One region of the Paenibacillus odorifer genome, then DNA from elsewhere that is predicted to be linked to it. Evidence: riboswitches for the same ligand, from Rfam matches in the RefSeq annotation. Region 1 holds a riboswitch; the other holds the start of a gene.
The links. A riboswitch is a leader RNA that binds a small molecule or an ion and turns the genes downstream of it on or off. The one in region 1 is predicted to bind preQ1.
Positions count from the first base shown of each region.

Region 2: linked by a shared signal. The riboswitch ahead of queF (preQ(1) synthase) and the one ahead of PODO_RS05895 (queuosine precursor transporter) in region 1 are both predicted to bind preQ1.

Region 1 covers NZ_CP009428.1:1,362,303-1,365,723, forward strand. The annotation lists gene PODO_RS05890 (methyl-accepting chemotaxis protein) at 34-1,722, opposite strand; PreQ1 riboswitch class I at 2,090-2,135, shown strand; gene PODO_RS05895 (queuosine precursor transporter) at 2,146-2,859, shown strand; gene PODO_RS05900 (AMP-binding protein) at 3,138-3,421, shown strand, end outside.
Region 2 covers NZ_CP009428.1:3,668,834-3,672,254, forward strand. The annotation lists gene queE (7-carboxy-7-deazaguanine synthase QueE) at 1-347, opposite strand, end outside; gene PODO_RS15890 (6-pyruvoyl trahydropterin synthase family protein) at 340-822, opposite strand; gene queC (7-cyano-7-deazaguanine synthase QueC) at 822-1,484, opposite strand; gene queF (preQ(1) synthase) at 1,514-1,987, opposite strand; PreQ1 riboswitch class I at 2,151-2,194, opposite strand; gene ymzB (protein YmzB) at 2,514-2,849, shown strand; gene murB (UDP-N-acetylmuramate dehydrogenase) at 2,913-3,421, opposite strand, start outside.

The DNA of each region.
Region 1 (3,421 bases):
TTCGTGTGAACGGGGGTTTTTAGTTTACAAGCGTTAGATCTTAAATTGCTGCACAGCTTCTTGGAGTTTCTTGGCTTGCTCATACAGATGTTTAACGGTTTCTGCATGGCCTTCCAGTTCGACGCGCTGCCGCTCTGAGTTAGCAGCGAGTGTGTCCGCACTTTCTTGCGATCTTGATGTAATTTGTGCAGTTTCTTCGACGGAAGCACTGACTTCTTCTGTACTTGCCGAGATTTGCTGTGTAGCCGCAGATACGGATTGGATGCTGTGATTGATGCTTTGGATAAGGATCAAGAGGTGATTAAAGGCATCACCTGCTTCTGCTACCTTGCCGACTCCAGAGGCAACCTCAGAATTCACGTGGTTCATCTCAGTAACGGAGCGGCTCATATCTTCCTGAAGGCCAAGTAGGAAGTCACGGATCTGTTCGTTTGCGTTACGGGATTGTTCAGACAGCTTGCGTACTTCTCCGGCAACAACAGCAAAGCCGCGTCCATGCTCTCCTGCGCGTGCAGCTTCGATTGAAGCATTCAGCGACAGCATTTGGATCTGTTTCGTAATTTCAGTAATGCTGTGAACGACTTCTCCGATCATTACTGAACGCTCATTCATGATTTGTAATTGATCCAGCGACTGTAGGGAAGCACGTTCAACCTGGCGCATTTGCAGCACGGCACTTTGAGCAATTTCATTACCGCCACTTGCTTCAGCGGAAGCCTCACTGATTTGCTCCGTGACTTCATTCGCTGCTGAGGCAATACTTTGAATGCCTAAATTGATTTCTTCCATTGCTCTCGAGTTATCTGATGCACTGCTAGCGATAGTCGTACTACCTTTGCCGATTTCTACTACCGATGAGCTGGAGTGTTCTGCCATATCATTGAGAACCTCAACACGTTCTTTTAAAGAGTTGGAATCTGCAACGACAGTATTAGAGGTTACCAGTACATGTCCGATCATTTCTTTCAGGCGTTGGGTCATCGCTTGGAAGCTTACGGACAACTGTGCAACTTCGTCATTTCCTTTAATTGATAATTCTTCGGTGAAATCTCCCTCTGCGAGCCGGGCACTATAAGCTGCCAGTTTTGAGATTGGACGTGTTATACGCACACTCATAAACCATGCACCAGTTAGGCCGATGATCAACGTCAGAAGTGTGATGCCGGCACTTGTCCATAGAATGCTGTCTGTTTTTTCTTGAATGAAGCTTACGTCACTGCTTACACCGATGATCATCGTACTTCCGGGAATACCGATATAAGCTGTTTTATGTATACCATGTGCGTCGCTATATGTATCGCTTAGTCCAGTTTTTCCTTTAGAGGCTTGTTGCATTGCAGAGGATACGGTGACACTTTCTGCCCGTTGCAATTTTGCATCGTGATCTGCGGATAGAATCTCAGCTTCTTTCCCTTTCAGATTGACCAGAAAAATGGTTTCCACTCCATGTTGTTTCCTCTTTTCCTGAAAATAGAACTCGAGATTGGTGGCAGACTGATCGTTCTTATTTAGGGTTTGCTGGGCGTGCATTACGTTGAGATTCTTATATACGTCCTGAGCAGCGGCAGTAAGGATTTTGTTAATCTGTGGCATAACATAGCTGTTGAAGATATTGATGGAGATAAAGTAGAAGCTGGTGCTTAACAAAAGAGACGTGAGCAACAGAACAACAAATAATAAACGCGTGAATTTGCGACTGATCGAATGCTTGATACGAAACATATCGTTCTCTCCTTTTTTTATGGACGGTGAGGTCATTTCTTTTTTTGGTCTTCACTAGATACTCCATGCCAACTGCTGGAAATTGGCGACCCGAGATATATTCCATAGTTATGTCATATTTCTACTAAATGGATCGGGAATAAGGTGTTTGATACTATTCTATAGAATTAACCTCTGGATGAATAGTGAAAGTTTTGTCCTATAGAGCATTTTTTTCTGAAAAAAATGAATTATTGCTGACTATTTTAGATAATTGTCGAAAAAAAAGAACTGGAACTACCAATTTCATATAAAAATATTATTTTTATGGATTGTTAAGCGCTATTGTGATAGAGTATTAATGTTTTGTTCCAAAAATTTAATAATGTAAGCCGCGGTTCGTAACCATCCCGCGTAAACAAAACTAGGAGGAGTTTCAGTAATATGTTTAATTTGTTGTGGGGAGTTTTATTTGTTATTGTCAATTTTGCCTTTTTTCTACTCTGTTACCGCCTGTTCGGGAAAAGTGGAATGTATGCCTGGGTAGGTATTGCTACTGTAATTGCTAACATTCAGGTAGCTAAGACGATTGCTATGCCATTTGATATTGTGATGACACTCGGAAATACGATGTATGTCACTTTGTATATGACCAGCGATTTGCTTAATGAGAAGTACGGAAGAGCGGAAGCACGTAAAGCGGTCTGGTTTGGTTTCTTCACCTTGCTTATGACTACAGTCATTATGCAGATGGTACTAGTATTTAAGCCACAGGAGACCGATATCGCTCAGTCTTCTTTGGAGACGATTTTTGGGCTGATGCCTCGACTAGCTTTGGGTAGTCTTACTGCTTACTTCATTAGTCAGTTCCTAGATGTTCGGTTGTACTCTTGGATTCGTAAATATTACAGCACCTCAAGTCAGCTGTGGATTCGTTCCAACGGCAGTACGATGATTAGCTCCTTTGTGGATACACTTATCTTCTGCACCATTGCGTTTGCGGGCTTGTATGACTGGAATGTATGGCTTGAAATTTTGCTTACAACTTATCTAGCGAAGTTCTTACTAACCGCAGTAAGCACACCTATCTTATATATCGCCCGAACCTTTACTTTTTCTGAAGAGGGTACACCATCGACCGTTCAAAAGAAGGACTAAACAACAATACAGCCAGCGCGTACCGATCATAATCGATGCGTGCTGGCTATTTTTTTAGTTGTAAGATGGACTTAATAGTTACATGAAAATGTGTACATAAAAATAATATAAAGCTAAAATAAGCTATCATAGCAATTCTAGCGGGTTAGTTTAACAGGAGCGCCTGCGATGGCGCTTAACACATATACTTTAGTCTGGGCTGGACTTGCGGGGCAGTCCGATTGAAGAAAATGTATATAATTGGTAGTCACAGAAATTACGAACAGGTGTGATCAAGGATGAATCTAGTAGTTCCTATACTGTGTCATGCAGCACAGCAGCCCGACAGCATTGCCTTAACCCATGACCAAGCAAGTCATACCTATGCCACATTAGTAAAAACGATGCGGAGAATCGCGAATGGCTTACAGCAAAAGGGTCTGAGGCATGACAAAGTCGCGATTTTATCTACGAATCGTATTGAATTTGTTGAGGTTATCTTGGGGGCGATTTATGCGGGCTGTGTTCCCATTCCCTTAGATCCCAAATGGAGTGCTAATGAACTGCAGGTTATTATAGAACA
Region 2 (3,421 bases), 2.3 Mb from region 1:
TCCTGCCATTTACTCCCCTGAGTTTCTATCGCTGCTTTTATTCCACGCTCATGAAGCAGACTGATGAAGGTACCCATTCCTTCACCAATCAAGGCAGGATTACCGCCTGAAATCGTAACACAGTCGAAATTATCTCCAGCTAACGCCAATAATTCATTTATGATTTCTTCTGCTTCCATCATGCGAACCTTATTCTTAGCCGTACCATCCCAAGTAAAAGCGGAGTCACACCAGCCGCAGCGATAATCGCAGCCATAGGTGCGGACAAACATCGTCTTCACTCCAATTACCGCACCTTCGCCTTGAATAGTTGGACCGAACATTTCAATTACAGGAATCTTACTCACAGTCACAGCCTCCATACAAACGGTAGGATGGCCCTTCATCCGGAACGTCTTCAGCCAGCACCTCTGCCCAAGAGGTTGGAGTCTCCCATAGCTTTACCGAGTATAAAGGCAACCCTGCTTGCTTAAGCTTGTAGGCAATATATGAAGACATATTCTCCACTGTGGTGCGGAAAGACAATAAGGCTACTTTGGAGCCCGTATTCGTTAACGTCTCTAACACAGGTTCATTTCCCATAGCAAGAAAAGCGTGATCTAAACGATCTACAAGGCTTTGTTGTACTGTCATTTTGATATCGCTAAAATCAATGACGAAGCCTTCATCCGAGTGGCCTTCCGCGGCCATAGGTTTGCCCTTAAGCACTACTTCGAGCTTATAAGTATGTCCGTGCAGATTGCTGCATTTCCCTTTGTGTCCCACTAACTGGTGTGCCGCATCGAACGTAAATATTTTGCAGACTGAAACCTCGTTAAGCATTAAGAACCGGCCTCCATTCTCTCCGCCTCATATTGCTCAAGACCACGCTGACGCAATAGACAGGCTGGACAAGTACCGCAGCCACTGCCAATAATACCGTTGTAACAGGTCAGTGTGTGTTCGCGAACATAATCAAAATACCCCAGTTGATCGGCCATTTTCCACGTTTCTTTTTTATCCAGCCACATTAGGGGAGTGTGGATCGCAAACTCATAGTCCATAGATAAGTTCAGCGTAACATTCAATGATTTCACAAAAACATCACGGCAGTCCGGATAACCGCTAAAGTCCGTTTGGCAAACCCCAGTGACGATATGGGAGTACCCCAGTTGTTTAGCTAATATAGCGGCAAAAGATAAAAACAACAAATTCCGTCCATCGACGAAAGTACTTGGAAGCTCATCCCCTTCCCCAGCCACGATATCTATATCCTGACGGGTAAGTGCATTGGGTGCCAGCTGATTAAGCAGCCCCAGATCAAGAATATGCTGTTTTACATTAAACTTAGCTGCTATCTCTGTTGCAACTTCGATTTCAGCCGCATGACGTTGATTATAGTTGAAGGTAACTACCTGCACTTCCTCATACTGCTGCAATGCCCAAACCAGGCAAGTGGTGCTATCTTGTCCGCCGCTGAATACGACGAGTGCTTTTTTGTTCATATGAATCTCTCCTTATCACAAGTTGGAATTTAGCGGTTGTCCACTTTTTCTGGATAGAGGTCGTGATTGATTAAGCGGTGTTCCGCCATCGCCTCATACTTCGTACCCGGTCTTCCATAGTTGCAATAAGGATCAATTGAAATGCCTCCGCGCGGAGTGAACTTGCCCCATACCTCAATGTAACGCGGATCCATCAGTGAGATCAGTTCATTCATAATAATGTTGACACAGTCCTCATGAAAGTCACCATGGTTGCGGAAGCTAAACAGATACAGCTTTAATGATTTGGATTCCACCATTTTTTGTTCAGGAATATACGAAATATACAGCGTGGCAAAATCCGGCTGACCCGTTACAGGACACAAGCTAGTGAACTCAGGGCAGTTGAATTTAACAAAATAATCACGTCCGGGATGTTTGTTATCAAACACCTCCAGAATGTCTGGATCATAACCAAACTTGTACTGTGTTCCCTGATTACCAAGCAAAGTAACTTCTTGCATTTCCTCTTTCAATCTTCCTTCTGACACGACAAAAAACCCCTCTCTTTTCCTTCGGCCTTGGCCGGTAATGGAAAGAAGAACGAGATTTCGAAAACTTGGCTCCACTAAGAAGAAACGGAAGCAACGTCCGGATAAAGGACAGCAACCGCTTGTACTGTTTAATATATTCTTAGTTTTTTATAGAGGGAGTTCGCGAACCTCTCCTGCACAACTTTAGTGCAGACTTCTTCTTAAAGCATAAAGCATATTGCGTCTTGAACTATACCATGGGTAGCCCGCTCCTGACAAGTTCTACTCTTTACTGTTACCTTATACAGATCAGCAAATCACTCCAGATTAACGTGGATAGACCTGCGTATGTAGAGATTAGGAAGCTCAAAACCAATGCCAATTTGATTGTGGATTTCTTTTTAATGACATGAATTATTCATATGGTTAATTAAGATGCGGCAAAAAAAAGGATTCAAATCCTAAGAAAAGGGTAACTTATTCATAATAATCTTCGAGCTAAGGGTGGGAGCATTTTATGGAACAAAGTATACAGCAGCTTATGGATTGGCTTAACAATCATTTGAATGAAACAATCGCTATTGAAAAGAAAGAACTTCGTGATTTGGATAAAGTTCATTTCAATTTAGAGTCCGTAGATTTCCGGAGTGCAGACGATGTTATTGATGAATATCTTGGAAGTGCACTGATATTAAGAGGTTTCGGCAGCACACTTAACGCCGATGGTGAACTGGTATCCCTGCCACAATCCACTTATGATTTAGCTGTTGAAGGTCTTCAAATCGTAGACTTAGCCGACCGCAAGGCAGAAATAACTACGGACAGAGCTAATTACACCCTTTCAGTAGATTAAACGAACATGATTATGATAAGCAAAAAGAGCCCACAGCGATTGCGGGCTCTTTTTGCTTATCATTTATTCTTCTCCAATGATCTCCACTTCAGTTTCCAGCTCTACACCGAATTTATCCTTCACAGTCGCTCTTACATGGTGGATTAGCCCGATGTAATCACTGGCTGTTGCATTATCTGCATTCACAATAAATCCCGCATGCTTCTTGGATACCTCAGCACCGCCGATTCTTGTACCCTGTAAGCCGCTCTCTTGAATTAACTGACCTGCAAAACGGCCTGGAGGCCGCTTAAATACACTCCCACAGGATGGATACTCAAGCGGTTGCTTCGATTCACGTAAATAAGTTAGTTCATCCATTTTTGCCTTGATCGTTAAAACATCACCGGAAGTCATAGCAAATTTGGCCTCAAGTACAATGTACTCACCGCTTGCGAACACGCTTTTTCTGTAACCCCATTGCAGCTCATCACCTTGCAGAGTTACCAATTGCCCGTTCTTATTTATAGCTAGTGCACTATGCAGGACATCTTTGATCTCACCGCCATAAGCACCTGCGTTCATATAGAGCG